One region of the Hyphomicrobium sp. 2TAF46 genome, then DNA from elsewhere that is predicted to be linked to it. Evidence: predicted binding sites of a transcription regulator. Region 1 holds the regulator's gene; each other region holds the start of a gene.
The links. The regulator PhoB, encoded in region 1, activates phosphate uptake and scavenging genes when phosphate is short. The targets are predictions, from matches to a motif close to TGTCATNNANCTGTCAT.

Region 1 (5,683 bases):
AGACCGAGCCGCGCGGCAGCCAACGCCAGCATGCGGCCGAGCTGGCCGCCGCCGAGAATGCCGATTGTCGAACCGGGGGGAAGGGCGGTCATCGTATTCGTCTTTAGCCCTTCACGGGCGTTTCGGCGACGTCGGCCGAGTGCTGCTGGCGCCAGGCTTCGAGCCGCTCTGCGAGCGCGGTGTCGGAGAGCGCCAATATCTCTGCCGCCAGAAGGCCGGCATTCTTCGCGCCCGCTTCGCCGATGGCGAGGGTACCGACCGGCACGCCGGCGGGCATCTGGACGATGGAATAAAGACTGTCCTGGCCTTTGAGGGCTTTCGATTCGATCGGCACGCCGAGAACGGGCAGCGTGGTCATCGACGCGGTCATTCCAGGGAGATGGGCTGCGCCGCCGGCGCCCGCGATAATGACCTTCAAACCTGCGGCCTTGGCGCCCTTGGCGTAATTATAAAGCCGGTCGGGCGTGCGGTGCGCGGAGACGATCTTGGTCTCGAACGCGATGCCGAGCTCCGTCAGAATGTCAGCGGTGAGCTGCATCGTCGGCCAGTCTGACTGGCTTCCCATGATGATGCCGACGTGCGGCCTGATCCGGCTCATAGTGGCGTCCAAAGCCCCGAAAACGGAAACCGCGTCGGTACAGGAGGGACGTCTAGTTTACAAGGGTTTCCGGTGTCGCCGGGGAGAAATTGAGTGCGTAAGCCGCCATTCGCACAAAATGCGGGATCGGACCACGGGAAAGGGCGATAGCGGCCGCTTTCAGGGAGCGGAACCAAGAAGATAGTTGATTGAGTGGAAGAAGTTCTCCGGGCCGACATAGCCGGATATACGGCCGACTTCGTGCTGCGATTTGACGACGACGAATGTCGGGACGATGTCGACCGAGGTGTTGAAATCGAGATGGCCCGTCTCGACGTCGTTAACGTCGACGAACCGGATCGGCATCTTCTTTCCCTGCTCGGAGGTCTGGTAGGCGGGGAGGACGTCGCGCCGGAATACTCCGCAATATATGCAGCCATCCGCTTCGACGACGATGAGTTCAAACGTTCTGTCGGGGTTTCCAGTCGCTTCCGTGTCGAGGCCGGCGCGCGAGGTCGCGGCCGGGGACAGCATGAGCACTGCGGAAAGTATCACTCGGAAGATCGTCGGCATGATGGATCTCGCACGCATAAGCAACGCATCGATTTTAAATCAAATGCGTGCGAGCCGATCTCCGAAAATGAAGAGCTAGTTAATCACCGTCACAAAGCGAAACGGGAAAACGTTGGCCGAAGCGCGGGTCAGGACTTCTTGCAGGAAATCGCGACGGTCTTGTACGAGCCGAAACCGATGGCTCCGGCGCCAAACTGCTGCGCCATGGCGTCGCCGAGCTTCTTGGCCTGTTCGTCCTGCTTGTCGGCATCGGGATCGATGAGTGTCGCCGCGCAGCCTTCGGGGGCGGACGCAAGTTTGATCGCGTCGGTCTTCTCGGGTTGGAAGTCGATGAAGTAGGACGGATCGAAGACCGCGAACGTCAGACCCTCGGCGCCGGGGGGAAGAGGCTTGGCGAGCGGCAGGTGGAAGTAGAGGCGCAAGACGCCATTCGTATAATCCAGGCGCGCATTCGTCGGCGGCGAGAATTCGAGCGGTTTTTCACCGAGCTTCGCAACGGTGAAATAGTTGAATTCCTTCAGGCCATCCATATTGACCTTCAGAAGCTCGGCCAATTCGCTCTGGTCATACTTGCCGTCGTTGTTCGTATCGAGCCCTTCGAGCGCCATCGCTGTGTAGGAATCGTCGAAGCTCCATACGTGGTCGACGCCGGTTACGGAGCCTTTGTCGTAATCGACGGTCAATACGTACGTCACCCACATGTGCGGGTGCGCAGAGACCGGAACAATCGTGGCCAATACGGCAACGAAAATGAAAGCCGCAAGGCGATAGGACTTGTTAAATTCGAGCACGCGCCGCTCAACCCTTTTGCTCTGATGCCGGTCGAATCGCCGGTCGACCCTAACGGACGCATATCGAACCGGCGAGATTGCGACGCTCTATCGGCTACATGGTCTAAGAGATTTGCGCATCCCCTTGCGAATGTTCTCCATTGGTTGTTATATTATACGCTTCAAATTTTGGGGGAATTGAGCATGATCGGCAGGCTAGCGGGATATTTCGGGGCTTTTCTCGTGGTGGCGAAAATCTCCGCGGCGGCTGCAGCGGAGACGCCGAAGGTCGTTGTTACGATCAAGCCCATTCATTCCCTCGTCAGCCGGATCATGGACGGCGTCGGTGTGCCGCAGCTCGTGGTCGAGGGTTCGGCCTCGCCGCATACGTTCACGCTGAAGCCTTCGACGGCCCGGGCCATTCACGATGCTGAAGTCTTCGTTCGTGTGTCCGACCAGCTCGAGCCATTCACGCGGAAAATCGTGGCGTCGTTGCCTGCGAACGTGACGGTGCTGACGCTCGCGGGTGCGGACGGCGTGAAGCTTCTCGATCAGCGTCAGGGCGGCGCCTTCGAGAAGCATGAACACGAGCATGAGCATGAAGAAGCGAGTGGCGCAGCGGGTGATCACGACGACCACGACGAAGATGGCAAGGACGGGCACATCTGGCTCGATCCGCAGAACGCCAAGGCTATTGCCGCCGACGTCGCGAAAACGCTCGAGGCGCGCTATCCGGAATATGTCGACAAGTTCAAAGCCAACACGACCGCGCTTATCGCCGATCTCGACACGCTCGATAGCCAACTGACGGCGGAGCTCAAGGACTCAAAAGGAAAGCCGTTCATCGTCTTTCACGACGCGACGCAGTATTTTGAGGATCACTTCGGGCAGAAGGCTGCGGGCTCGATCACTGTCAGTCCTGACGTGCCGCCGAGCGCCAAGCGGCTGACGGAGGTTCGTCACAAGCTATCGTCGCTCGGCGCCATTTGTGTTTTCGTCGAGCCGAATTTCCAGCCGAAGCTCGTGGACGCAGTCACCGAAGGAACGAACGCGCGTTCGGGAACGATCGATGCCGAGGGGCAAACGCTTAACCCTGGGCCAGGCCTCTACTTCGATCTGATGCGCGGCGTCGCCCACAGTATTTCGGACTGTCTGAACGGGCAGAGCTGAGCCGTTCGATGCCGGCGCGGGCCCTTACTGGGCCGGCGCTTCGGCCTCGCGTCCGTCGAACACGTATCCGGCACCGCGGACCGTGCGGATCGGATCGCTTTCGTTGCCCCGGATCAGCGATTTTCTGAGGCGGCCGATGTGAACGTCCACTGTCCGCTCGTCGACCTCGGAGGACTGGCCCCAGACGCGATCGAGCAGCTGGCTGCGCGACAGAACGCGGCGCGGGCTTTCCATGAAGACTTCCAGCATCCGGTATTCGGTCGGGCCGAGACGCACTTCGCGCGGGCCGCGAGTCACCTTGTGGGCGCCGCGATCCATGGTGATCTCGCCGGAGACGAGGATATCGCTCATCCGCTCGGGCGCCGCGCGCCGAAGCAGAGCCTTGATCCTTGCCATCAACTCCTGAACCGAGAAGGGCTTCGTCACGTAATCGTCGGCGCCGGTCGTCAGCCCCCGCACGCGGTCGGTTTCTTCACCGCGCGCGGTCAACAGAATGATGGGCAGGCTTTGCGTCTCGGTGCGATTGCGAAGACGGCGGCACAACTCGATCCCGGAGATCTTTGGGATCATCCAGTCGAGTATCGCAAGATCGAAACTTTGCTCCGAAAGAAGAAGCTCCGCTTCCTCTCCGTCCGAGGCTTGCACGACGTCATAGCCTTCGGACTGAAGATTGTATTTCAGAAGTTCTGCGAGTGGAGCTTCGTCTTCGACGACGATGATCTTGGCTGGCATGGCTTTTCGTCAGTGTTCCTTCACAAGGTCTTCGTCATTAACGCGGCGTGATCAACGTCGACGACGTCTTGTCGCCCTTCGGCCGATCGTCGGCGATGGGTACGCCGTGAACGAGGTAGTAGACGTTCTCGGCGATGTTGGTCGTGTGGTCGCCGATGCGCTCGATGTTCTTGGCGCCGAACAGGAAGTGCGTGCAGATGCCAATGTTGCGCGGATCTTCCATCATGTACGTCAGCAGTTCGCGGAACAGCGAATTGTACATCGCGTCGACCTGCTGATCGTCGCGCCAGACCTGCATCGCCTTCTCGGCATCGAGCGCGGTCAGCGCATCGAGGACGTCGCGGAGCTGGGTCTGCACCATTTCCGTCATGTGGCGCATGCCGGTCATCAGCGGCTTCGGATAGGGTTCGTTGGCGATCGCGAGAGCGCGCTTGGCGATGTTCTTCGCCAGGTCGCCGATGCGCTCGAGATCGGCTGCGATCTTGATGACGGTCATGATGTGACGGAGATCGTTGGCCAGCGGTTGGCGGCGCGCGATCATCACGATGACCTGTTCCTGCAGCTCACGCTCGAGCTGATCGACCATCACGTCGTCCGAAACGGCCTTTTCGGCGAGTTTCGGATCGCGGCGCTCGAGCGCATCCATGGCCTGCACGAGAAGCTTCTCAGCGTAGCCGCCCATCTGCGCGATGCGGCGATCGAGAAGTCTCAACTCGTCTTCATACGATTTCACGGTATGTTCGTTCATGGTCTCAATTCCTGAAATCCGATTTGGGCTCAACGCCACGCATTATCCGAAGCGGCCGGTGATGTAGTCCTGGGTCCGCTTGTCCGACGGGTTTGTGAAAAGCTTCTGGGTGACGCCAAATTCAACAAGTTCGCCGAGATACATAAACGCGGTGCGCTGAGAAACGCGGGCGGCCTGCTGCATGTTGTGAGTGACGATTGCGATCGTGAACTCGTTCTTCAGTTCGTCGATCAACTCTTCGACCTTTGCGGTCGAGATCGGGTCGAGCGCCGAGCACGGCTCGTCGAAGAGGATGACCTCAGGACGGATTGCGACGGTGCGTGCGATGCACAGGCGCTGCTGCTGTCCGCCGGAAAGGCTCAAGCCGCTGCTGTGAAGCTTGTCCTTGACTTCCTTCCAGAGGGCGGCCTTCTCGAGAGCGGATTCGACGCGGCCGTCGATTTCCGATTTCGGGAGACGCTCATAAAGGCGGATGCCGAACGCGATGTTTTCGTAAATCGTCATCGGGAACGGCGTCGGCTTCTGGAAGACCATGCCGATGCGCGAGCGAAGGAGGTTCAGATCCTTCATGTCGAGGACGTTCTCGCCGTCGAACATCACTTGGCCCTCGGCCCGCTGGTTCGGGTAGAGGTCGTACATGCGGTTCAGGACGCGAAGCAGCGTGGACTTGCCGCAACCGGACGGTCCGATGAACGCAGTGACCTGCCGCTCATAGAGCGGCAACGAGATGTTCTTCAGGGCCAGAGTCGAGCCGTAGAAGAATTTCAGGTTGCTGACCGTGATCTTTTCGGTAAGCCCCGTATCAACGTCTTTTGACATCAAGTTCATTGCTGCGTCCTCGAAGAGCTTAACCAACGTGCGGCGATGCTAAGTGTCAGCACGGCTGCGGTAATAAGTAATGCGCCTGTCCAAGCGAGACGCTGCCAGTCCTCATAGGGGCTGAGAGCGTACTGGAAGATCACAACCGGCAAACTTGCCATTGGAGCGTTGAGATTGGTGCTCCAGAACTGGTTGTTCAGCGCGGTGAAAAGTAGTGGCGCCGTTTCTCCGCTGACGCGGGCGACGGCCAGCAGCACGCCTGTGATCATACCGGCGCGGGCCGCCTTGTAGGCA
Region 2 (5,683 bases), on a different contig from region 1:
GGCTGCGCGCCGCCATCGTCACGCCTGAGACTGCGCCGACTTTCGCCGAGATCCGGGATAAGGGCGTTAACTTCGCCAACAGCCATTCGCTCTTTCCGACATTCACCATGCCGAACTCCAGCGGCATGGCCACCGGCCATTATCTCGGCGACACCGGCGTTTTCGGAAATGTCCTCTATGCGGGCTTCCCGATCAAGGCGGCCTCTTCGGCTCGCATGGCGTTCATCGAGATGAATCGCGTCCTGGGTGACATCGACGACCATTTCGCCGGCAACTTCATCGACGAGGAAACAATCCTCAGAGCTGCCCATCAGGCAGGCTTCAACACTGCTGCAATCGGCAAGATCGGCCCGACGCTCATGTTCGATCATACGTCGCGCGGCGGCGGTGAAAGCGTCATTATGGACGATGCGACGGGAACCGAGGCAGGCATTCCGCTTGCTCCGTGGGTAAGTGATGGACTGAAAGCGGCCGGCTTGCCGACGGAGACACCCGGCCGGTTGACCAACAAAGAGAGCGGAAATTTTCGCGAGCCCGGCACGAAGGACGCCAATGTCGTGCAGCAAGGATATTTCGCAGCGGCTCTGACGCAGGTTGTTCTGCCGAAATTCAAGGCCGATGGAAAGCCATTTGTCGTCGTCTTCTGGTCGCGCGATCCGGACGGGACGCAGCATAACCAGGGCGACAGCCTGTTGAAGCTCGAGCCCGGCATCAACGGACCGACGTCGATGGCGGCGATCCGCAATGCGGACTCGAACCTCGCGGCGATCCGGCGGACGCTCGATCAACTCGGCCTTGCTGAGACGACTGACATTTTCGTCTCTGCGGATCATGGCTTCTCGACGATTTCAAAACAAAGCGATACGAGCGGCGCGGCGCGGGCGAGCTACGCCGATGTGCCTCAGGGCATGCTGCCTCCGGGATTTCTGGCGATCGATCTCGCCGCGGCTTTGAACCTGCCGCTTTTCGATCCGGAAGCGGCAAATGCCAAAGTCGAAAGTGGCAATCACCCGAAGAGCTCAGACGGCTTGATTGGCGAAGATGCCAACGCGCCCAAGGTCGCCGTTGCGGCGAATGGTGGCTCGGACCTCGTCTATGTTCCGAGCGGCGATCGCGAACTGGTGCAGAAGTCGATCGATGCGCTGCTTGCGCAGGACTATGTCAGCGGACTGTTCGTCGACGATCACTTGGGCACGTTCGCCGGGACGCTACCGCTTTCCGCGATCAATCTGCAAGGTGCGTCGCTCATGCCGCGACCGTCGATCGTCGTCAATTTCAAGAGCTTCTCAACGGGATGCGCCAAACCTGAACTCTGCACGGTCGTTGTCGCCGATACCGGTCTGCAGCAGGGGCAGGGCATGCATGGAAGCTTCAGCCGTGCGGACACGGCGAATTTCATGGCGGCGTTCGGTCCCTCGTTCAAGAAGGGTTTTGTCAGCGAGGCGCCCGCCAGCAACGCCGACGTCGGGCAGACCATCGCGACGATCCTCGGTCTGATGCCAAAAAGCCATGGCAAGCTCGTCGGCAGAGCGCTCACTGAAGCTTTGACGAACGGCACCGTTCCGACTTGGGAGCGCAAGACGCTCGTCTCCGCGCCGTCGTCATCGGGCCTGCGAACGATCCTCAATTACCAGGTTGCGGGCGAGACGAAATATTTCGACGCGGCAGGTTTCGAAGGACGCACGGTTGGGCTTACGCTGGACGCCGCTTTAGCCGAGACGAAATAAGGCTTCGCGGGTCAGGTCACTGGCCCGCCGCTATATGCCCCGAATTGGTAATCGGGGTGCTACTGGCGGCGGGCTTTGCGACACTCATATCGTTACCGCGCCAGACGAACGTATCTCCCGCCCAGCCTTCGATCCAGAGGAGCGGGAGCAAGGCGTCGCGCAGCATCCATGCGAAGGGTGACTGCCATTTCAGGTGCCAGCCAGCCACCCGCGCCAAGAGCGCCTCGGCGCCGAACCAAATCGCAAGCAGGGCTGCCAATACTACGAGCGGATCCAGATCGTAGCTCGAAGCCGCGGCGACGCCGGCTGCAATCGGCAAAGTCGAGCCGGTCAAAACTTCCGGTGCGTAGAAAACCGGAAACGTTACCCGTCGCAACCTCGCCCAGCGCACTTGGCGTGCCCATACCTGCGCCACGGACCTTGGACCCAATGGCTGTTCAAATGGACGGTCGACGAGGCGGACGTTGAGACCATGAGAGCGGACGATTTTTGTCGCCGCTGCGTCTTCGGCAATCTCCGCACCGAGCGCTACGATGCCGCCTGCGTCGTCGAGAATATCGCGGCGCCAGAGCATCGATTTGCCTTGGGCAAACCCGAGTCCGATCGTGTCGGCGGCGCTTTGCCAGCGCGCCTGATAGGTGTTGAGAAAGGCGCATTCGAGCTCGGCCCAGAACCCGATCGGACGGCTTCCCACAGGTGGAGAGCAGACGAGGCCGACACTTGGTTCGAAGCTGCGGAAGAGATCGTCGAGATAGGTCTTCGGCATCAGAACATTGTTGTCAGCGAGGACGATCCACGGAAACCGTGCAGCTGCCCAGCCCTTGACGATGTTGTTGAGCTTCGGATTGCTCGTTGGCCTCTCGTCGCCGATGAGCAGCTTCGCTTCGACGTGCGGATATTGTGCGATCAACTTTCTGACGAACGGCACGGCGGGGTCGTCCTCGCGAGCCGCACAAAATATGATTTCGTGGCCGGCGTCGCCAAGCTCGAACGTCGAGCGAAGCGTCATCTCATCGAAATGATCGCGGCCGCAAACCGGACGGATGATGCTGACAGGTTCGACGTTCAATCCGCGCTGCGGAGAGCGTGATGAAGTAACGCGGAATAACGCCAATGCGATCGTTACGAGATGGGTGGCCGTTGCCACCAAGCAGAAGACCAGAGCCGCCGTCATGACGAAATCGGCCATCTCACCTCCCCGGCCAATAGTTCAGGCGCTGAATTCCAGGATTCAGTGAAATTTCGACGACAGTTGCGCGACGCCTGTGTGACACGGTGGAAAACTGCAGAGATGCCGCGCCCAGACGAACGTCAAACTTTTAGAGCGCTCGGCGCGCGGATAAGACCGCTCACGTTTTCGGGCGGGCGTTGGCGAGCCGCTGCGCAATGCCGGTAAAAAGATAAGCGCCGAGAAATGCTGCCGCTATTAGACCGATCACCGACGGAAGGCCGTCGTTCAAATCAACTGCGAGCAAAATTGCGTAGGCGATGGCAGCTCCTACGAGGCCACCGAGGGCTGCGACGGCGGTATTGAATATTCCGCGCTGCGATAAGCCGTAGAGAATTCCCACGATCAGGCCCGGATACATTGCCGGCCAAAAGTGATCACCCATAGCTTATGCTCCCGTTTCATCCCTATAGGCGACGCCGGTCTACAGCGCGCGCTTCGTAGCGCTTTTATCAGTCAATCGGCGCCAGGACGAGGGAGTGCAACCGGGAGAGGAGCAAGCCGCGCGCAATGTCGCGGCTTGTTGATCAGGATCAGAGAAAGTTCAGTTCTTCTTGGTGGTAATCTGGTCGTAGATTCCGCCGTCTGCGAAGTGTGTCTTCTGCACCGTCGCCCACGGTCCGATTTTGTCTTCGACCGAAAAGGTCTTGATGGCAGGCAAGTTTGCTTCCTTGAGCACAGCTTCGCTGCGCGGCCGGAAATGATGCTTGGCTATGATTTTCTGCGCGTCATCAGAATAAAGGAAGTTGAGGTAGGCCTTGGCGACATCGGCTGTCTTACGCTTCTCGACAATCGTATTGACGATCGCGATGGGCGGCGCGGCTTCGACGCTGACTGACGGATAGACGACATCGAAATTTTGGCCATCGACCTCGGCCTTGATCAGCGCAGCTTCGTTCTCGAACGTGACCAGAACGTCGCCGATGGCGCGCTGCGTGAAGCTCGTCGTAGCGCCGCGCCCGCCGCCATCGAATACCGGCACATTGGCGAACAGCTTGCCGACGAAGTCGCGCGCCTTGTCGTCCGAACCTAGTTTGTCGTGGGCATAGCCCCATGCCGCGAGATAGGTGTAGCGCCCATTGCCGGATGTCTTCGGGTTGGGAATGACGACGGAAGTGCCGGGCTTTACGAGATCATCCCAATCGGCGATGGCCTTCGGATTGCCTTTGCGGACCAGAAAGACTGTGGTTGTCGTGTAAGGCGACGCGCCGTGCGGAAATTTCGTACGCCAGTCGCTCGAAACCACGCCTTTGCTCACGAGAAAATCGAGATCCGTCGGTTGATTGAGCGTGACGACGTCAGCCTCGAGGCCCTCGGCCACGGATTGCGCCTGCTTCGTCGATCCGCCATGCGATTGCTTGACTTCGATGTCGTTGCCCGACGACTTCTTCCAGCTCGCGGCGAATGCCGGATCGATGTCTTTATAGAGTTCTCGCGACACGTCGTAAGACGCATTGAGAATGCTCGTCTGCGCGAAAGCTCCAGGCGCTACCGCCATCAAAAGAGCAGCCGTCAAACCAAGCCGCGATACCACTCGCCCCATAGTCATATGCAGATCCCTTTTCACATTTCAGAGTACTTCGATTGCTTATTTCAAAGCAGTATGGAGTGGAGAACGAACAAAAAGTCACAAGCTTTTCAGCCATCCTTGGAAAAAAAGACCGGCGGCCATGAACAGCCACCGGTCTCAAGGTTCCCGCTCGCAGCGTGCGGGCGGGTCCAGGGATGGAGATGCGCAGATAGGCTTGCGTGCTCGTGCGCTAGAAGTCTGGCGATGGCCCGACCGGCGCCGGATACGGAATCGGATCCGGATGCCAGTCTCGATCGGCCACCAACGTCAAGCGCCGGGAGGGAACTTGTTTCGTTCGCGTGTCCGCGACCCGTTTTGGTTCAAGACGCGAACTTTTGGCTTCGCTGATGTACCTGCTCATAGGGCAAATGCCTCCTGCGCGCGGGCGGAGACGCGCCGGCGACGCCGGCTTGCCTGATGAGCGATCGCCGCACGTTCGGCGAGAAGCGGATTTGCGAAGCGCCTTCCTTCGAGGGCACTGTATTCATTCAATGCCGCGTGGAAGAGATATTCGCGTTCTCCTTCTTCACGGATGATAAGTCCGGCTTGGTCGTCGCCGACCTCGATGACGTAGGATTTGGACATGTCGTTGCTCTGCCGGCGGTTGCCAGCGTCCTCTATGTTGCGATTTTTCGATTGAAGTGGCTGAAGCGGGGCTGCGTGATCTCAACAGCAGCCGGCCATACACATCGAGGCTTTCATCGCGCGACATGTGGACAGGAAGCAGAGGTCATAGCTTTTCATAGCGGTCTCCATTGCGGAGCCCACGAGAACCGTGGGGCTTAGCGTTTGATGACGCGGCGCAAGTCGCTGTCGAAATCACCGCGGCCGGCACAACATCGTGCCGACAGATGCATCAAAGCCCTGATCCCCTCGCTGGGTCAAATAACAAGAACTTCAATACTTATGACAACGGCGGGAAGCTCGCTGAAAACCCCATAGAATCGGGCCTAACCGCCGAGCGAACCGCCCGGCGCGGCGGGACCGGCGGGCGCAACAAATGTGTCATCTGATCGGAAAGGGCTAGAATCGCCATCTTTTCCGACCGCTCGCCGATTAGCAGGGTATTTCGGGGGGCGTCACAACCGCGTGGCAATTTCCCACATATCGATCCGGTGCTACACCTCGTCAGTTGCAGCCGGTTTCGGCAGGGGAAGG
Region 3 (5,683 bases), on a different contig from region 1:
CTCGAGTTCAACCGGGCGCAAACTGCACCGGCGAAGCAGGCCAGCATTCACAAGATTCGCAATGACGAGATTGCTTTCATGAGCAAGATTTGAATCTATCTGAGCTAAGCGGTCCGCGATCGCTACCGGGTTGTGGCCTGACGTAACATCCCGCCACAGTGCGGCCGCGAGATCGCGCAGACTCCAGTAGACACCGCTCGACAAATTCAGTGCCACGATCTCGCCGTCAAAATCGTTTGCGACGCAGTCGGGAGTTGACACCTCTAAGATATCAATATCGGCGGCAGCGTCTAACATTCAGAATCTTCCCCGAATTTTAACAGGCCCGTCGAAGTTGCTGGATTAGCCGACAGACGATCCATCTGGCGCCGTTTTGGACAAAAAGCGAGGCGACCGCCCCCAATTGTTCACAAGATTCACAACACGGCCGATTTCGCGAAGTAGCGTTGCGGTTCTGCTACTCTTGCCCTTTGTTGTGGCGGATACAAATGCCGTCTTAACCGCATGCTGAGAAGCATCCGGCAACAATTTGCGTGCATCGATCCCTTACGCCGCTTCCTCAAGTTGGTGAGATTAAACTCGCGGCCACACCGTTGAGTGATCGACGAGTACGATGCCTCGCAACCTTTCAAATCGTCAGCCCAAATCGACGATGACCGCTCGTCATTCGATAGCAGTTAAGTCCGTTTTCCCCCGCGACTGGTCTGCTTCGAGTCAATTGCCGCCGCCGACGGCCTAGCCTGAAGGTCCGCTCTTCAACTGTTTGCTGACGCGACACCAGCAGATACAGATGACGTCTGCAATTGGAATTGCAGCCGACGATCTTAAGGGTAAGTCCAGCTTGTCTGGGATGGCCGTTATTGGCCTATCGCGTCATTTGACGAACGTCTGCTCTGGAAGGCATTGCGGGCGTCGCGCTGACGTACCAGGACGCCTTACGCGTTCGATGGTGGGATGTCCGCTTCCTCGGCAAAGCGACCGTTGGGGTCCGCTCGCTCGGGGACAGCCGCGGCTCTGACCGCACTCAAAGCGTCGTCGGTTGGACACATCAGACAAAACACCATGGAAATGGCCGAGACGTTTTGGGGTCCAACCTTTCGCTAATACATTGATTTTAAAGACCGGCCCCGCTCCCCTACGGGGCACCACAATTCGTCAAAATCATTTAAAATCAATACGTTATAGGCTCCTCCAATATCGAGTCGACGCCCTTTTAGGGCGTCAATTGATCCCCTAAACAGATATTTTTGAGATGCTCGAGCCGCCCCCAAAAGAGGTCGGCCGCTCAAAGGTTTATGGGAAATCCGACACTTCGCGCCTTGCAAAGAGCTATGTGCGAGGCGAGGTCCTCAGTATCAGCCGCGAGCAGACGTGCACTTTCCCGAGGCCACGATCGCCCGAACAACAAGTGCGATACGTTCGCTCCGCACGTTGGGCCGAATTCGGCCTGAGCGCTCGAGCGCGGCGAGCCCATGAAGGGCTGCCCAAAAAGTCTCGGCCACAACCGCTACATTGACGCAAAACGGTGCAACGACTGCCGCAAGCACTTTGAAGGCGGCCTTTAGTTCCAGCTCGGTTTCCGGTTCGGCGAATCGTAAGCTCGTTTGCAGGGTGAACATGGCATCATAGAGAGCCGGATGCTTCCGGGCGAAGGAGAGATAGGCCATGGCGGCGTTCTCGAGCGCCTTGGCGCGATCGGTCGAGCCGCTTGCCGCATCCTGAAGCGCTGCTGTGATTTCCTTGAATCCCTCGACAGCAACTGCTGCAACAATCGCATCCCTGTTCTCGAAATGCGAATATAGGACTGGCTGGCTATATTCGATTTCTTCAGCTAGACGGCGGATTGTGACGGCATCCCATCCTTCGCGCTCCGCGATCAAGCGTGCTACCGTGATAATTTTCTGCTCGCGCTCAGCCCGTGCCCTACCTTTCCGCTCGGCAATACCCAATCCCTGATCTCCCGACTTTGAACGGCCGACCTCCTGGATTATAGGAGGGCTTGATAATCTAGCAATGCTATTCTAAATATTCTAGCACTGATAGATTATATGTCATCGCAAGGATGGAGGCACGAATGCACTCGATTTCGATTGGTCTGGCGCTGCTGCTGGCACTCGCGATCATCCTGATCGGCGCTCAGTATGTGCTGAGCCCAAGGGCCGCGACGCGCACCTTTGGCCTGCCGCTTCCCGAAGACGGCCAGAACATCACCTGGTGGCTTCGCCTCAAAGGGGTGCGAGACATTGCTTCGGGAGTGGCCGTACTGGCCTGCATGGTTTGGGCCGGCCCCCGGGTGGTCGGCATCGTCCTGCTGGCACTCGCGATCATCCCCGCTGGCGACATGCTCCTCGTTCTCGCATCGAAAGGCTCGCCCAGGAGCGCCTTCGGCATCCATGGCTTCACGACAGTGTTGATGCTCCTCGCAGCTATTCCCCTGATCATGGGCGGCTGAACTGCGTCTCACGCGCCTTACGCATGAGCAATAGAATACGATGATGCGCGCGCGTGCCGCGGTGTAGGGAGGGGACGTGGCAGCGGCGTCTGTCGTCAAACCGTAATGTTGCCTCACTACCTAACCAGAGCGTCGGCTTGGGACGTGCGCTGGCGCACAATTTGAGCCGGCGGCGGGCAGATCGTGGCGCTTGGAGGCTGGACCCTGTCTTGATCTGCGTGGGCGGGGACAGTGTTGATGTTTCGAGCGACCGTAGCCGACTTCAAACCAGATCTTGCCAAGTTCATCGTTGCCGCCTTATCCCGCGCATGTGGTTTGTCTGTCGCGGCCATGTTTGCAGCGACGTTTCCTACTGCGGCTCAGACAAGGTCGGCGAACGCGCCGATCGAGTTCAATATCCCCTCGCAGCCGCTCGGCGATGCGCTCAGTCGCTATGTCGATGCCACCGGACACGATGCCGTCTATGACACGAGCCTTGCTGCGGGCCGCGTTTCCGGCGATGTCCGGGGCGTGTTTCCGCCCAATGAGGCGCTCAAGAAGCTCCTATCCGGCACCGGCCTCAATGCAGAGTTTGTCGCTGCGACGACCTTCGTTCTGCTCCCGGCGCCAGCCGATCAGCAGGCTGCACAGCAAGCGCGATCGCCAGCGCATCGTCGTTACTACGGACTGATCCAGGCTGGCATTACCGATGCCCTTTGCCGATCGCACGGCGCGCGTCCCGGACGCTATCGCTTCACCGCAGTGCTCTGGATCACATCGAACGGGACTGTTCGACGGTCACAGCGCGTCGGGTCCACTGGTAGCCTCGACGCCGACCAGCGGATTGACTCCGCCTTGCGCACCGCGCGGTTCAACGAACCGCCGCCGGTCGGCTTCTTGCAGCCGGTCCTGATCTTGATCGTGCCGCAAGGGCCTGACGTGGTGCGGGGCTGTGATTAGTCATGACCGAGAACGCTCTTGCGATCATCCGCCGCCAGTTTGTTGATCGATATGACGACCTGAAGGCCCGTTTGACCCAACGTCTCGGCTCGGCCGATCTCGCCGGCGACGCCATGCAGGACACATGGCTGCGTCTGGCGCGGACGGAATCGATCGGTGTCGTGCAAAATCCGAACAGCTATCTATTCAGGATTGCGATGAACGTTGCGGAGGACCGCAACCGGATCGAGCGGCGGCAACGCCTATCGCCCGTCGAGATCGAAAGCCTGCTCGAATTGCCCGATCCCGCTCCTACACCTGAGCAGATCGTGTTGGCACGCTCGGAGCTTGCAGCCTTCAAGGCGATCGTCGCCGAGCTTCCGGAGCGGCGGCGGGAAATCTTTCTCGCAGCGCGGATCGGCAACATCCCCCGCCAGGAAATCGCGGAGCGGCTGGGGATCTCTCGGCAGCTCGTGACGAAAGAACTCCGGTTGGCCCTGGAACACTGCTTGGCGCGCTACAAGGAATTGAAAGAGTGAGCGTGTCCATCGGGCCGGCGAGAATCGTCTTAGAGGTGAGAATTCCTGCAGTCGTCGTCTGTCTCCTCGCGGGAAACGAGCGAAGGGCGCGATATTGAGATGAGCAAGGCACATACCGATTTGGACCCGGTCGAGCGGGAAGCGATCGACTGGCTCGAGAGGCTCACGTCCGGAGACGTGACGCCCGAGGACGCTGCCGCGCTTGAACTTTGGCGCACGCGCGATCTCCAGCATGAAGCGGCATTCCTTAAGGTGAAGCGTCTCTGGCACACGGCCGGCGCCGCGGACTATAGCTTCCTCGACTCGAATGAGAACTTCGCTGCCAGGCTCGACGCGTTGGGGCAGCGCCGCAAAAAGACAAGCCGTCGCGCGGTGCTGGGCGGCGGCGTTGCGGCCCTGGCAGCTGCGTCAGTGTACGGTGCAATCAACCCGCCGCTGGGACTTTGGCCGTCCCTGTCCGAGCTGAGTTCGGATTTCCGCACAGGCACGGGTGAGCAGCGCCGTGTGACCTTCGCCGGCGACGTGACAATCGGCCTGAACACGCAGACGAGCTTGGCCATTCGAACTGCGGAAGGTGTCGAAGACCGCATCGAGCTGATTGCCGGCGAGGCATCATTCGCAACATCGACCCGTGCTGCGCGACCGCTCGTAGTGCTGGCGGCAAACGGCAAAGCGATCACCGAATCCGGAAGATTCGATGTGCGCTACACGGCAAGCGGCGAGCGCTCGCCGGTCAGCGTGACCTGTTTCGAGGGCACTGTGCGGATCGCGCAAGGTGCCAACGTGGCCGATCTGCAGTCCGGACAACGTGTGCATTACGATCGTTCTGGCCTCAGCCAGATTGCCGCGGTCGATCCGCAGATCGCTTCGGAATGGCAGCGCGGCATCGTCGAATTCCGTGGAACGCCCCTCATCGAAGCCGTCGAAGAGATCAACCGATATCGGCCCGGCCGCATCATCCTCACGAATACAGCCCTGGGCCAGAAGCAGCTCAGCGGCCGTTTTCGCATCGATCAGATGAACGAGGCGCTATTGGGAGTGGAGCGCGCGTTCGGAGCGAAACTTCAGCATTTGCCGGGCGGAATCGTCCTGCTGAGCTGATTTGCGACCGGCGGCGGAAAAAAACTCAAAAAACTGCTCCCAAAGCGTAGTCATCGCCCCCTCCGGAATCCGTCATAGCGGTGAGACCTGTTTTCACCCGGAGGCCGCGGCGACATCTTGCTGCTGCCTCAGGGCCCTACCGTTTGCGCGAAGGAGCCGCCTGATGCCCGTCAACCCGTCCTTGATCGCCGCTGGCTCGAGCCGCCGCCATGCACGTCACGCGGCCCTGTTTGCGAGCGTTAGCATTGCGGCCTTGTTGGTGGTTGCGCCGGGGGCTGGCGCCAATCCGCTGGCGAGCGGGAACAACCTGCCGACGCCGTCGGCGGCGGCGATTGCCGCGGCGCAGTCGGGGTCGCAGGAGGCGGCCCGGGCGGCACGCGCGGCGCAGAACTCGCTGCGGCGCGCGACGCTGGCGATCCAGGCGATGCAGGCGAGCCAGCAGGCGGCGCGCGACGCGGCGCAGCTGCAGCTCAACGCCCTGCCGAACCTCATTCCGAACGGTCTCGGCGCGGGCGGCCTGCAGATCGGCGCGGGCGTCGTCGGGGCGGGCGGCGTCATCAACACCGACCTGTGGCAGGGCGCGAAGCTGCCGGGTCAGACGACGGATGGCGACCGCGTCAAAGTCAACATCGGGCAGACGCAGCAGAAGGCGATCCTGACCTGGGATACCTTC

Region 2: AB4Z24_RS13270 (ceramide glucosyltransferase) is a predicted target of PhoB. The motif match lies at 2,973-2,989, and genes of this name have one in related genera.
Region 3: AB4Z24_RS21695 (STN domain-containing protein) is a predicted target of PhoB. The motif match lies at 2,543-2,559, and genes of this name have one in related genera.

The regions. Positions count from the first base shown of each region.
Region 1 is NZ_JBFRFO010000002.1:535,048-540,730, reverse strand. It holds gene AB4Z24_RS06475 (5-(carboxyamino)imidazole ribonucleotide synthase) at 1-92, opposite strand, end outside; gene purE (5-(carboxyamino)imidazole ribonucleotide mutase) at 104-598, opposite strand; gene AB4Z24_RS06465 (hypothetical protein) at 758-1,150, opposite strand; gene AB4Z24_RS06460 (DUF1007 family protein) at 1,279-1,941, opposite strand; gene AB4Z24_RS06455 (zinc ABC transporter substrate-binding protein) at 2,125-3,090, shown strand; gene phoB (phosphate regulon transcriptional regulator PhoB) at 3,115-3,822, opposite strand; gene phoU (phosphate signaling complex protein PhoU) at 3,860-4,570, opposite strand; gene pstB (phosphate ABC transporter ATP-binding protein PstB) at 4,613-5,398, opposite strand; gene pstA (phosphate ABC transporter permease PstA) at 5,395-5,683, opposite strand, start outside.
Region 2 is NZ_JBFRFO010000006.1:7,562-13,244, reverse strand. It holds gene AB4Z24_RS13275 (alkaline phosphatase family protein) at 1-1,727, shown strand, start outside; gene AB4Z24_RS13270 (ceramide glucosyltransferase) at 1,744-2,916, opposite strand; gene AB4Z24_RS13265 (hypothetical protein) at 3,077-3,340, opposite strand; gene AB4Z24_RS13260 (sulfate ABC transporter substrate-binding protein) at 3,500-4,504, opposite strand; gene AB4Z24_RS13255 (hypothetical protein) at 4,883-5,110, opposite strand.
Region 3 is NZ_JBFRFO010000015.1:151-5,833, reverse strand. It holds gene AB4Z24_RS21710 (hypothetical protein) at 1-297, opposite strand, end outside; gene AB4Z24_RS21705 (TetR/AcrR family transcriptional regulator) at 1,356-1,949, opposite strand; gene AB4Z24_RS21700 (DUF4267 domain-containing protein) at 2,075-2,452, shown strand; gene AB4Z24_RS21695 (STN domain-containing protein) at 2,690-3,391, shown strand; gene AB4Z24_RS21690 (RNA polymerase sigma factor) at 3,394-3,909, shown strand; gene AB4Z24_RS21685 (FecR family protein) at 4,009-5,010, shown strand; partial or broken gene AB4Z24_RS21680 (filamentous hemagglutinin N-terminal domain-containing protein) at 5,174-5,683, shown strand, end outside.